2 regions of the Dyella sp. 2HG41-7 genome follow, and region 1 is predicted to be linked to the other one. Evidence: predicted binding sites of a transcription regulator. Region 1 holds the regulator's gene; the other holds the start of a gene.
The links. Region 1 encodes sigma-54, which starts transcription at its own class of promoters, with help from an activator protein. Its sites were predicted from a motif close to TGGCACGNGCNTTGC; they were not measured.

Region 1 (7,174 bases):
CGATCAGCGTGAATTCGGGCGCATCGTCGGCAACCAGTCGATGGCCGCGACTGATCAGTTCCAGCGCCAGTTCGCTTTTGCCGGAACCCGCTTCGCCGGTAATCAGCACGCCGATGGAAAACACTTCCAGCAACACGCCGTGCAACGTTAGACGCGGCGCCATCGTGCGCGCGAGGTGATATTGCATCCACGTCAGCAATTCGTGACCGCGCTTGGAGCTGATCCAAAGCGGCGTATCGGTTTCCTCGGCGACTTCGCGCAAGTCGGCGGGAATCGGTTGATCTTTAGTGACGATAAATGCGACAGGATGCGTGGCGGCTGCTTTGTGGATCACTTCCCAACGTTGGCGCGAATCCAGGCTGTCGAGAAAACTCAGTTCTTCCGTGCCGACAATCTGGATTTTGTTCGGGTAAATAACGTTGAGATAACCCACCAGCGACGGACGGCGCGCCGGCGTGGAGCCGTATTCCAGCACGCGCATTTCGCCGCGCATGCCCGCCACCCACCGGAGCGCCATGCGCTCGTGGATATCGTCGAAGAGTTGTCGTGCGGTAAGCCGTTCCAAGGATGTTCCCTTTGCCGCAGGGCTGCCTCATCGGGGCGGCGGCGGGAACATTGTGCCAGTTTGGTGGCTTGAAGGGTCGCTTCGCCGCCTCGTGTCCCGCTATGGGGCGAGGATTTTGGGGAGAAATGGGAGCTTGCGGCGGTTGGAGATGACTGAAGTTCGGATCGTTTCTAAATAAGGGCGAGATCCATCGATTTCCAGTCTTGCGGCCTTTTGTTCTATCCCTCTCTCCGGTCGGAGAGAGGGATAGGTACGGCTGGGCGTGTCAGCCGTATTGTCGGATTTCGCGTACTTCGCGTTGATGTTTGTCGCACAGCTTTTCACGGTAACGGCGCAGCTGATCGACGAGTTTGTCGAAGAGATTGTCTATAGAGGCGTACATATCGTTCTCGGTGGCTTCGGCGTGCAGCGTACTGCCCACGACTTTGACGGTTCCCTCGGCACGTTGCTGAAGCTTGTCGACCGAGAGTACGACGCTCAGGCTTACGATGCGGTCATCGAGGCGAGTCAATCGATCGAGCTTGGTTGTCACGTGATTGCGCAGGGCGGGAGTGACGTCGATCTTTTGACCACTGAGTTGGAATTGCATGGTGCGCCTCCTTCTAGAGCTGGCCGCCAGTGGCGGCGTTGATCGATGCGCGGATTGCCGTGAAACAATCGTTGCACCGTGAAGCTAGAGACTTTGAATAAACCTTACTCCTGAAAATGGGATCGTTCCATGAAGCCACAAGTTCCCTGAAAAAATTTTTCGGGCGTGCGGACTTCAACTGCTGCGTTGTCGCTCGCTGGAACTGGGAATGCGCAGAATTTCTCGGTATTTCGCCACCGTACGGCGCGCTACCTGAATGCCTTTGCCGTGCAACTCTTCGGCGAGCGCCTGATCGGACAGCGGCTTGCGCGGGTCTTCGTTGTCGACCAGCTTGCGCAGCATCGCTTGAATGGCGGTAGCCGATGCGCTGCCGCCGTCCTCGGTGGACACGCCGCTGGAAAAGAAATACTTCAGCTCGTAGGTGCCGCGCGGCGTGTGAATGTATTTGCGGGTCGTTACACGTGAAATCGTCGACTCATGCATACCCACCTCCTCGGCCACTTCACGCAGCACTAACGGCTGCATGGCTTCCGGACCGTAGTCCAGAAAGGCGCTTTGCCGTCTCACGATGGCGTCGGCGACCTTTAGGAGTGTTTCGGCACGAGACTCCAAACTCTTAATCAGCCAGCGCGCTTCCTGCAGTTGACCGCGCATCCAGCTGGCGTCGTCGCTGCGCGCCTGGGCGATAAGACTGCAGTAATGCTGGTTGAGGCTGAGCTTGGGTTGGCTGTCCGGGTTCAGGAGCACGCGCCAGCGCGTGCCGTCCTTGCGGGCGTAGACGTCGGGCGCCACGTATTCGACGGGCGTGGTGTCCATCGCCGCGCCGGGACGCGGGTCCAGGCTGCGGATAAGCAAGGCGGCGCCGGTGGTTTCTTCCTCGGTCGCGTGCAGGCGGCGAGCGAGCTTGGCCATGTCGTTGCGCGCCAAGAGTTCCAATTCGTTTTCGACGATGCGCAACGCCAGGTCCCGATGCGGCGTGCTGGGCGCGAACTGCTCCAGCTGAGCGCGAAGACAATCGGGAAGGTCGATGCTCGCCACGCCGGCAGGGTCGAAGTGCTGCAATCGGCGGCGTACGGCTTCCACTTCTTCGAGAGTGGCTTTCAGGTGCGGAGGAAGCGCCGCGAGCACCGCATCGAGACCTTCTTCCAAATAACCGTCGGTGTTAAGCGCGTCGATCAGCACCGTGGCGATGGCCTTGGCGCGTGGATCCATCGGTGTGAGATTAAGTTGCCACAGCAGATGTTCCTGCAGCGACTCGGGCGCCGCATTCTGCGGTTCCATGCCTTCGTCGTCGCGATTGTTCGAATTACCGCTGCCGTTGGACGACGAAAAATCGATCGGCTCGTCGGAACTCATTTCCGGTTCCGCCCAATCCGGCGCCTCGTCGTTGCCGTCGCTGCCCGATGCCGAATCGCTGCTGACGGTTACCGGCGCATCGAATTCGTTTTCGAATTCGCCATCGGTTTCGGTTTCGTCTTGTTCTTCCGATGCATCTTCGGCGAACTCGAGCAGCGGATTGCTCTCGGCAAGTTGACGCAACTCGGCAGCCAGCTCCAGTTGCGACAATTGCAGCAGGCGAATGGCCTGTTGCAGTTGTGGCGTAAGAGCCAGCTGTTGATTTAGACGGAACTGAAGCCCTGGTTTCATGCCTGGCGAAAGGGTTGTGGGATGCGCTGACTCATTCTACGTAGGTGTCACCGGTCCTGTCTGTTCGCATCTCTTCGGTCCATCGTCTCGACAGACGGCCAGTCTGCCTTCGCCGATGGCCCTGTGATCTGCGAACAGACAGGACCGGCCCGAAGGGTGATGTCCAGAAGGCTCGCAGGCTGCGTCGCGCGGCTTGAAAAGACGGCCAGTCTTCCCTGCGCCGCGCAACACATCCTGCAAGCCTTCTGGACATCATGCCACCAACGTAGAATGAGTCAGCGCATCCCTTGGCCTCATCCTAACCCTTAGACGGAGTGTCGGCCATAGTTGCTATGGCCGGAAATACCTGCCCGTGCCGTGGGTGTGAAGCGGCGCAAATTGCAACTTGTGCGGACGGCGAAGTTGGAGTATTACAAACGGAATTCGCGGCCCAGATACACTTCGCGAACCCGCTCGTCCGCCAGAATATGCGCCGGCGTGCCGCGCGAGAGCACCTCGCCCTCGTTCATGATGTAGGCGCGATCGCAAATGCCCAGGGTTTCGCGCACGTTGTGATCGGTGATCAGCACACCGATCCCGCGCTCCTTCAGATGTCGCACGATGCGTTGGATTTCGCCGACTGAAATCGGGTCGACGCCCGCGAACGGTTCGTCCAGCAACATGTAACGCGGCTGCGCGGCGAGGGCGCGTGCAATTTCAACACGGCGACGTTCGCCGCCCGACAGGCTGATGCCTTTTTGCGTCGCGATGTGCGCGATTTTCAGTTCGTCGAGCAAGCTTTCCAATTCGGCATCGCGCTTGCGTTGATCCAAGCCTTCGCGCAATTCCAGCACCGCCATGATGTTGTCGGCGACGCTGAGACGACGGAAAACGGACGCTTCCTGCGGCAAATAACCGATGCCAAGTTTGGCGCGCGCATGCATGGGAAGGCCAGTGATGTCGCGCTTGTCGAGTTTGATGGAGCCGGCGTCGGCTTCGATCAAACCCACGATCATGTAGAAGCAGGTGGTTTTACCGGCGCCGTTGGGACCGAGCAGGCCCACCACTTCGCCCTGGCGAATCGAAAACGCAAAATCGCGCACCACTTGGCGCGCGCGGAAACTTTTTTGCAGACCTTCTGCGGAAAGCATGAGTAATGATTATCCCTTCGACGGCGCGCTGCTGGCGGGCGCCGGCGCTTTGGTGCTGGATGACGATGCCGGTTTGGCGGGAGCGTTGGTGGCCGGCGTCGAAGCGGGCGCGCCATGCTTCGGCGGCGGCAGCGGCTTCTGTTTCGGCAGGAAGGTCATCGTGACCTGACCGCTGCTGCTGCTTTCGCCGACCATGTAGCTGGTTTGCGTGTTGTAGGTGAGCTTGGCGCCGTGCGCGTCGCCTTTGTTCTGTTGGTGCACGTTGGCGTTGCCAGTGAGAATGGCGATGCCGTTGACGTTGTCGTAGTAAAGCTGATCGGCGTCGCCGGTCATCAGGTTGCCGCTGTCGTCGATCTGCTCGATATGCGGACGCTTTTGCGGCGTGCCGGTCACGATGATGTGATCGACGGACGTGTCTTCCTTCGCCGTATAAATTTTCGCAACCTGACCGGTGAGTTTCATCGTGCCCTGCGTGATCAACACGGCGCCGGTGAAGGTGCTGATCGTGTTGGGCTGGTTGTAACCGTCGAAGCTGTCCGCATGCACCACGTGGATCGGCTGGTTGCGGTCATCCTGCTTTGCTAGTGCCGGTTGCAGAAGCAAGAGCCCGGCAATCAAGAGGCTTAGCCGTAGCGTTGTTCTGGCTTGAATAAAGCGTGCCGTGCACGTCATGGAGCAACTCCAGATGGTTTTCGTTGAGATTGGCACGCATGCCGATGCCGTTCATTACGCTTGCGCCCTGCGTCATGGTGGCCGGATCCGCAGTTTCCATGCGGTTCTCCTTCGGCCAACCGGTGACGTTGGAGGTACATAATGTTGCCATGGGACCCTGCGCATAGGCAGGGCGGTGCATGTAAACCGCACCGTCGAGATTGACTTGCGTGCCGCTCTTGTTGACCCGGCCGAAGGGTGCGTTGCCTTGCCAGTTCGGCACGCCGGGCTTTTTCGAAATAAGTTCGAACACGGGCGAATTGAGATACAGCGATTCGTCGCCCGCGCGGCGATCGATGCGCGGCGAGGTCATGTTGATGCTCAGCAGTCCGTCGATGTCGTAGCTCCAAACTTTGGAGTTGTAGAGCACGTAATCGGAAATCGGCGGCCCGACGAAATCGTTGACCGGCGGCGCGCCGACCACCCAACGCTGCAACATCCAGCTGGCCGGTGCAGCGATGGCGAGCAGCGCGATGGCGACGTTGATGCGGTTGTCGCGCAGGTATTGGCGAAAACTCACTGCCAATGCTCCTGTTCTGCGCGGCTTTTGTTCTGTGCGTGCAGGATGAGATCGCACACTTCGCGCACCGCGCCTTGTCCGCCCGAAAGGTGTGTCTGGTAGTGCGCGCGTTGCGCCACCCAAGGGTGCGCATTCGCCACGGCAACCGCCAGGCCGGCGACGCTCATCGCCGGCAGATCCGGTAAATCATCGCCCACGAATGCGACATGTTCCGGCTGCAGGTTCAACGCTTCCATGATCTGGCGCATGCATTCGCGCTTGTCGGATTGACCTTGATAGACGTGCGCGATGTTCAACTCTTCCGCGCGCAACGCGACCGGATGACTGATACGCGCGCTGACGATGGCCACCTGCACACCGTGTGCCTGGAGACGCTTCAAACCCAGGCCGTCGTGGACGTGAAACACCTTGGTTTCGTGGCCGCTTTCGCTGTACCACAAGCGACCGTCGGTAAGCGTGCCGTCGACATCGAACGCGGCCAGGCGAATCTTGGCGGCGCGAGCGAGTACGTCGGCGGGCAGGTTGGAAAGGTAATCCATGGAATAAAGTGTTCCGTCAGACCACGCGCGCGCGCAGCAGGTCGTGAATGTTGAGGGCGCCGACCACGCGTTGCGCTTCGTCGACCACCAGCAAAGCGTGAATCTGATACTTCTCCATCAGCTGCGCCGCTTCGATGGCGAGCTTGTCCGCGCCGATCACCTTGGGGCCGCGCGTCATCAAATCGCTGACGCGCGCGCTGCGCAGATCGACACCATCGTCGTCGAGCGCGCGGCGCAAGTCGCCGTCGGTGAACACACCCAGCAAATGCTGGTTGTTGTCGACCACGGCGGTCATGCCCAAATGTTTGCGGGTCATTTCCATCAGTGCTTCGGTCAGGCTGGCGTCGGGGGAGATCGTCGGGATGCCCGTGCCGGTGTGCATCACATCGCTGATGTGCAGCAGCAACCGGCGCCCAAGGCTGCCCGCCGGGTGAGAACGCGCGAAGTCTTCAGAGGTAAACCCGCGCGCTTCCAGCAGGGCGATGGCCAGCGCGTCGCCCATGACCAGGGCGGCTGTGGTGCTCGCGGTCGGGGCCAGACCAAGCGGGCAGGCTTCGGCGGAAATGCCGGCGTCCAGATGCACGTCGGCCTGGCCGGCGAGGGACGATTCCGGATTGCCGGTGATGGCGATCAGCGGAATGCCCTGGCGCTTGATCACGGGCAGGATGAAGAGAATTTCGTCGGTCTCGCCCGAGTTGGACAAGGCCAGCACCACGTCCTGCGGCAGGATCATCCCCAGATCGCCATGGCTGGCTTCGCCGGGATGCACGAAGAAGGCCGGCGTGCCGGTCGAGGCCAAGGTCGCGGCGATCTTGCGCCCCACATGCCCGGATTTACCCATGCCGGTGACGACCACGCGCCCTTTGCAGCCCAGAATCAGCCGGCAGGCGTCGACAAAGGTCTGGTCGACGCGCGGCTCCAGGGCCCGAATGGCGGCCGCCTCGGTGGCGATGACCGTGCGCGCGCTGCGCACGATGGCGGCGGCATCCACCCGGGTGGATTTGGCTTTGGTGATGGGTGCGTTCATGCGTCCTCAGGGGCAGCTGGACAGGGAATCGACAGTGATGTCGTTTCTGCGACAGCGGATTTCCATTAACATGGCATATTCGCATTCTATCTTGATGCCCGACGCCAATGGCTCGCCCTGAACTGGCCGGCGGTGGGCGTTCAGTATTTTAGTAAATGGGTAACCGATGGACGCAGCCAGCATCCAGGCAATGATCGAAACCGGCCTGCCGGGCGCCAAGGCGAGCGTGCAGGGTGACGACGGCGTGCACTTCGAGGCCGAAGTGGTGGCCGCGCAGTTTGCGGGCAAATTGCCCCTAGCGCGCCACCGTCTCGTGTACGCCACGTTGGGCGACCTCATGGGGGGCGCGATCCACGCGCTCGCGCTCAAGACATTGACGCCGGAAGAAGTCGCTGCGCGCCGATAACGGCGGCGCAGTCAGCTCCGGCCTCGCATTTATTTAAGGA
Region 2 (7,174 bases), 3.3 Mb from region 1:
GGCCTGGATCGCTTGGACCTGCGCACCAATCGCATCGCGTCGATCATCGGCGGCAACGCACAACTCGCATCGCGCAATTTCACGGTCTTCGAAGATCGCGAAAACAATCTTTGGCTGGGCAACAACAATGGCCTGTTCGTTCGCACGGCGGGCAGCAAAACATTCGTTCGTCCACCGCATCCGTTGGGCAACATCGACACGATACTGAAAGACGGCGTCTGGGCGATTTATGAAGATCGGGAAGGGCGCCTGTGGATAGGCAGCACGCAATCGGGCGCCGCGTATCGCGACCGCAACGGTGTGTGGCATGAAGTGAACGGCTACAGCGGCTATCGGCCGAATCAGGAACGCCGTTCGACTGTGCGCGATTTTCTGGAAATCGCACCCGACACGATGTGGCTGGCCACCGACGGCAGCGGCGTGATGGCCTATTCGATCGATGCCGGAACGCTGCAACAACTCGCACACGACGTCGCGTTGCCATCGTCGCTGCCGGGCGATTCGATTCGCGCATTGATGCAAGATCGCGTCGGCAACGTATGGGTGGCGAGCGACCTGGGTGTTGCGCACACGCAACCTTATGCGCGTTCGGCGTTCTCGGTATTGCCGGCGGCAACGCAGAACGATCACGGCCTCGGCGGCACGAATGTGCGCGGCATCTTTGTCGATAGCAAAGGGCGCATCTGGCTGGGCCTGAGCGCCGGACGCGTCGACATGATCGATCTGCAGCACGGCAGCATCCGACATATTCAACTGGGCGAAAGTCAGACGCATCGCGACGTGCAGGCGTTTGCGGAAATGCCTGACGGTTCGATCTGGGTGGGCACGCAAGGGCTCGCGCGCATCGCGCCCGACACGTTTGCCGTGCAGGACGCCATCGTTCCGGCGATGGACGAAAAACCGGTCTTGCACCTGCTTGTCGAAGGACGGCAGTTGTTGATCGCCACGTACGACGGTGTGTACCGCTACGACACGCAAACGCAGGCGCTGGCGCATTTCAATCACGACAAAAACGATGACGACAGCCTCGCAAGCGATACCGTGCGACGCATCGAACCCATCGGCAGTTCCATCTGGTATCTCACCGGACATGGCATCAGCATCGCGGCCAACGCTGCGCAGACGGGCGACTTCCGCAATCTGTTCAGCAGCCCCGACGATCCCAGCAGCTTGCCGAACAATCTGGTGAGTTCGGTCACCACCGATCCGCGAGGACGCCTTTGGGTCGGCACCTATGGCGGACTGGCGATGCTGGAATCGCGCCCGGACGATGCGTCGTATCGCTTCCGCACCCTGGGCATGGCGCAAGGCTTGAGCAGCGACAACATCAACGCGGTGCAATCGGACAACCAGGGCGACCTGTGGGTCAGCCTGCCGAACGGCGTGTCGAAGATAGACGGCCAAACGCATGCCGTGCATAACCTAAGCGTGCGCGATGGCTTGCGGATATCCAGTTACATCTATGCCGCCGCGGCGCGCGCGCCGACCGGCGAAATCATGTTCGGCGGTTTGGGCGGCCTCACCGTCGTTCGCCCCACCTGGCAGCCGATGCGCCACGGCGATGCGCCGCTGGTGGTGACGGATGCGGTGCTCAACGGCGCGGCGCTTCCGTTCGGCGCACTTCCGCAATCGAACGAGTCGATAAAACTGAAACCGCACAACCGCAGTCTTCGCATCGATTTCGCGCTGCTCGATTATCAGGCGCCGCAAGAGACTAGCTACAGCTACCGCATGGAAGGTTTCGACGACAGTTGGATCGACGTACCGCGCGGCAGCCTGCCCAGTGCGATCTACACCAACTTGCCGCACGGTACGTACACGTTGCATCTGCGCGCTACCACGCAAGGCCTGCAATCGCGCGTCGCCGAAACGACGCTACACGTGGTCGCTGCGCCGCGCTGGTACGAAACCATCGTGGCGTTGATCCTCGCGGCAGTGTTGGCGCTCGCCGTGCTGCTAGGCGTGGTCCAACTTCGCACGCTGTACTTGCGTCGCCAGGCCATGCATCTGCAAGAACAAGTCGATGTGCGCACGCGCGATCTTATTATCGCCAATCAACGTCTGGATCAGTTGGCGAGCACCGACGAACTGACCGGCATCTTCAATCGCCGCCGATTGCTGGAGATGGCCGAAGGCATCCGCCGGCTCGCGTGCGACGGCAACGCGTGCATCGCCTTGCTCGATCTGGATCACTTCAAGCATGTGAACGATTCGTACGGCCACCTCGCCGGCGATCAGGTGATTCGCGTGGTTTGCGGCATCCTGCTGGAGCATTGTCGCGACGGCGACGTGGTCGGTCGCTACGGCGGCGAAGAATTGCTGGTGTGCCTGCCGGATGGCACGTTGGAGCAAGGTTTGGCCGTGGCCGAGCGCATTCGCTTCGCGCTGGCCAACTGCCCGGTCATGCACGAAGGCCAGACCATCATCATCACCGCCAGCATCGGCGTGGCGGCATGGCGCGACGGCGAAACGCTTTCGCAATGGCTGACGCGCGCGGACGGCGCGCTGTACGAAGCCAAGCATGGCGGACGCAATCGCTGCGTCGGTGTCGGCTGATCGAACGAATTCGTGTTGCGTCGTCGCAAAAAAACAACGGGCGCCGAGGCGCCCGTGTTTGTGTCGCACCTGCGAACGCGATCAGATCGCGTAGTACATCTGGAATTCCAACGGATGCGTACTGGCGCGGTAACGCGTCACTTCCTGCATCTTCAGTTCGATGTAGGCATCGATGAAGTCGTCGGTGAACACGCCACCGGCCTTCAGGAAGTCGCGGTCCTTATCGAGCGCTTCCAGCGCGGCGTCGAGGCTGGAGCACACCTGCGGGATGTTCTTCTCTTCTTCCGGCGGCAGATCGTAGAGATCCTTGTCGGCCGGCGCGCCCGGGTCGATCTTGTTCAAGATGCCGTCGAGGCCCGCCATCATCAGCGCGGTGAAGGTGAGGTAGCCCGACTGCATCGGATCGGGGAAGCGCACTTCGATGCGGCGACCCTTCGGGTTCGACACGAACGGAATGCGGCAGCTCGCCGAGCGGTTGCGGGCGGAATACGCCAGCATCACCGGCGCTTCGAAGCCCGGCACCAGGCGCTTGTAGCTGTTGGTGGTGGAATTGGCGAACGCGTTGATGGCCTTGGCGTGCTTGAAGATGCCGCCGATGTACCACAGCGCCGTCTGCGACAGTCCGCCGTACAGATCGCCGGAGAACAGGTTCTTGCCGTCCTTCGCCAACGACTGATGCACGTGCATGCCGCTGCCGTTGTCGCCGACGATCGGCTTGGGCATGAAGGTGACGGTCTTGCCGTTCTGGTGCGCCACGTTCTTGATGACGTATTTCATCGTCATCAGTTCGTCGGCCTTCTTCACCAGCGTGTTGAACTTGGTGCCGATTTCGCACTGGCCGGCGTTGGCCACTTCGTGGTGATGCACTTCGACCACCTGGCCAAGCGATTCCAGCACTTTGCACATGTCGGCGCGCAGATCGCCCAACGAGTCGACCGGGCTCACGGGGAAGTAGCCGCCCTTCACGCCCGGACGGTGACCGCTGTTGCCTTCGTCGTACTTGAAGCGCGAACTCCACGCGGCTTCCTGCGATTCGATTTCGTAGAACACGCGGCCCATGTCGTTCTGCCAGCGCACGGAATCGAAGATGAAGAATTCCGGCTCCGGACCGAAGAACGCGGTGTCGGCCAAACCGGTGGACTTCAAGAACGCTTCGCCGCGCTTGGCGATGGAGCGCGGATCGCGGCCGTAGGCCTGCATGGTGCTGGGTTCGAGCACGTCGCAATGCAGAACCAGCTGCGTATGACCGCTGAACGGATCGAGGTAAGCCGTGTCCGGATCGGGCAGCAGCACCATGTCCGATTCGTTGATGCCCTTCCAGCCGGAGATCGACGAACCGTCGAACATCTTGCCGTCTTCGAAGGTGGACTCGTCGATGGCGTGGGCGGGGAAGGTGACGTGGTGATGCTTGCCGAGCATGTCGGCGAAACGCAGGTCGACAAACTCGACCTCATGTTCCGTGATCAGGTCGAGCACTTGCTTGGCGGACATGTAAAACCTCGATGATGTCGTGAATGGGGATCGCGCGTGCTTTATGGCAAGCACCGTACCAACTTCAAAAAGATTTGCAGTTCAAAATCTTACCTAAAATCAGGCGAGGATTGCGAATGTTTTTTGCACCAAACAGTGGCTCTTTTTGCACCATTTACGTGCAAATCGATCCGAATGTCCTGTTCACGCGCCGCAAGGAAAAATTAAGCCTAAAGCTATACCGTTTTTTTGCAGGCCGCCCTACTTCACACTTTTCCGATCAAGGAGCCCCCACGTGCACGACCTTTTGAACGTGATCCTGCTCGGGATCGTCGAGGGTATTACCGAATTTCTACCCATCTCCAGTACCGGACATCTGCTGATCGCGGAGAAGTTCGGGCTCGGCGCCCGGTCCGATTTGTTCAACGTGGGAATTCAGGCCGGGGCGATTCTCGCCATCACGCTGATCTATTGGGGCCGCATCTGGCAATTGCTGACGCAGTGGAAGGAGCCAGCCAACCGCGCGTATCTCGCCAAATTGATCGTGGCGTTTTTGATCACCTGCGTGCTCGGCCTGGTGGTCACACATTACGGATTCAAATTGCCTGAAACGATCACGCCGATTGCGTGGGCGTTGTTGATCGGCGGCTTCTGGATACTGGGTGCAGAGGCGTTGGCGGCGCGTCAGATCGATCGCAGCGAAGTCACTTGGCGGGTCGCGATTCTGGTGGGCATCGCGCAAATGGTGGCGGGCATTTTTCCAGGCACCTCGCGTTCGGGCGCGACGATTTTTACGGCGATGCTCGCCGGCACCAGCAATCGTCCGGCGGCGACGGAGTTTTCGTTCCTGGTCGGCATACCGACCATGTATGCCGCCACCGGCTACGAACTTTTGAAAGTGCTCAAAAGCGGCGGTGCCGCGAACGAAGACTGGACGGCGTTGATCATCGGTTTCGTGGTGTCGCTGATCGTGGCGTTTATCGCGGTGAAATGGCTGCTTTCGTATATCCGCACGCACCGCTTTACGTGGTTTGCGGTGTATCGCATCGCGCTGGGTGCGGCGTTGTTGTTGCTGATTCCGGCGGGTGGCTAGTAACAGTTCCCTCTCCCCTTCGGGGAGAGGGTTAGGGTGAGGGGTCACGGCTTGCGGGGAATCGTGATTGCGCGTGCGAGTTACGCTTTTCGCTCCAACAAATATCGCGCAAGTTTCGCCCCTCACCCCAGCCCTCGCCCCGGAGGGGAGAGGGAGCGAAGTACGCTCACTGCGTACGCAACGGCTTTTCTTTGTTGTTCGGCACCGGCGGCCGAAATGCTTCCACCACCGGCGCAATCGGGCACACCGATTCGAACGGACGCTCGAACAACTCGCTCGCCCATTCGATAAACGCCTGCACGCGCGCCGATAAGTGTTTCTTCTGCGGATACACGATCCACACGTTCTTACCGATGGATACCGTGTCGGTCATGATCGGCTCGAGTTTGCCCAGATCCAGCGCGCAGGCCGCCAGCACGTGCGGCGCCTGGATGATGCCTAAGCCCGCGACGGCTGCCTGGATCACCGACTCGCCGTCGTTCATCAACAAATGCGCATTCACATCCACTTCGATACGGCCGTTCGGCGTGTCGAACTGCCACTGGCGCGGCCGCCCGTTGGGGTAGACGTAGTTGATGCAGCGGTGGTCCTTCAATTCTTCGAGGCAGGTCGGCGCGCCGTAGCGCTGCAGATATTCCGGCGACGCCAGCAGCACGTTGCGGAAATAGCCAATCTTGCGGGCGATCAGGCTGGAATCCTCCAGATCGCCCATACGGATAGCGCAGTCCACGCCTTCCTCGTTCAGGTCGTACGGGAAGTCGCACATCATCAGTTCCAGACGGATGTCCGGGTAACGACGCTCGAATTCCTGCAGCCGCGGCACGATCGCCGCCCGCCCGACAGACGCCGACATGCCCACCCGCAGCTTGCCGGTGGGTTTACGGTGGGAATAGCCCAGCGCCTCGGTCGCTTCGGCGAGATCAGCGAGGATCTCCTTGCAACGTGTATAAAACGAGGCGCCATCGTCGGTTAAACGCAGAGTACGGGTGGAGCGGAACAGCAGGCGCACGCCCAAGTGTTCTTCCAATCGGGACACGGCGCGGCTGACGCCGGAAGGGGTCATGCCCAACTGGGCGGCGGCAGACGCAAAACTCTTCGCCTCGACCACCCGGACGAACGCGGAGATAGCGGAAAAGTCTTCCATAGCACGATCCAAAATACATTGTGTTGACGATTATGCGCCCATTCGTGATTGAGAGTCACGAGTGGCTTGCGCAAGAAACGGATTTTCTAAACTGTACGGTATACCCATTATTCGTTTCCCGAACGTGCTGCATTGCGGCATGAAGGGTTCTATTGGGAGCGAATGATGTTGAAGAAAGCCATCCTGGCCAGTTTGGTCATTGCAGCGGTAGCCGGCAGCTGGGCTTTGCTCGGTAACCATGGCGGCGGCAGCGCGCATGCTCAAGGCGCCGGCGGGCAAATGGGCCCGCCCGACGTCACCGTCGCCTCCGTCATGGTGAGGCCGGTCAGCGATGCGGCCGAGTTCACCGGCCAGCTGCAGGCGGTCGACGACGTGGACGTGCGTCCGCGCGTGGGCGGGTATATCGACGCCATCCAATTCAAGGAAGGCGCTCAGGTACACAAAGGCGATGTGTTGTTCCGCATCGATCCGCGTCCCTTCCAGGCGGAAGTGGATCGCCTGACCGCGAACGCGGCCCAGGCCAAGGCGCAACTGGGCTTGGCGCAAGCCAATGCCGCGCGCGCTACGCGCCTGCTCGCGCAGCACGCGATTTCGCAGGAAGACGCCGACGGCATGAGCACCGCCGAACAAAGCGCCAAAGCAACACTTGAAGCATCCACGGCGGCGTTGGCCACCGCGAAGCTCAATCTGGATTGGACGCAAGTGCGTGCGCCGATCGATGGGCGCGTAAGTAACGCGCACATCATGCCGGGCAACTTGGTGTCCAGTTCGGACGTGCTCACCAGCGTGGTGTCGACGAATCCGATCTACGTCTACTTCGACGTCGACGAACATACGTGGCTGAAACTCGACCGCCTGCAACGGGAGGCGGACAAGAACAGCCACACCGCGCGCATCGAAGCAACGATGGC

Region 2: a site for sigma-54 is predicted at 4,094-4,108, ahead of glnA (type I glutamate--ammonia ligase). Genes of this name have one in related genera too.

What each region holds. Positions count from the first base shown of each region.
Region 1 covers NZ_JAJEJV010000004.1:3,453,056-3,460,229, reverse strand. Annotated here, with positions in the region: gene hprK (HPr(Ser) kinase/phosphatase) at 1-565, opposite strand, end outside; gene raiA (ribosome-associated translation inhibitor RaiA) at 831-1,154, opposite strand; gene L0U79_RS17090 (RNA polymerase factor sigma-54) at 1,329-2,801, opposite strand; gene lptB (LPS export ABC transporter ATP-binding protein) at 3,212-3,931, opposite strand; gene lptA (lipopolysaccharide transport periplasmic protein LptA) at 3,941-4,534, opposite strand; gene lptC (LPS export ABC transporter periplasmic protein LptC) at 4,500-5,162, opposite strand; gene L0U79_RS17070 (HAD family hydrolase) at 5,159-5,701, opposite strand; gene L0U79_RS17065 (KpsF/GutQ family sugar-phosphate isomerase) at 5,718-6,728, opposite strand; gene L0U79_RS17060 (BolA/IbaG family iron-sulfur metabolism protein) at 6,895-7,134, shown strand.
Region 2 covers NZ_JAJEJV010000004.1:131,473-138,646, forward strand. Annotated here, with positions in the region: gene L0U79_RS01970 (ligand-binding sensor domain-containing diguanylate cyclase) at 1-2,556, shown strand, start outside; gene glnA (type I glutamate--ammonia ligase) at 2,638-4,047, opposite strand; gene L0U79_RS01980 (undecaprenyl-diphosphate phosphatase) at 4,322-5,119, shown strand; gene L0U79_RS01985 (LysR family transcriptional regulator) at 5,286-6,263, opposite strand; gene L0U79_RS01990 (efflux RND transporter periplasmic adaptor subunit) at 6,429-7,174, shown strand, end outside.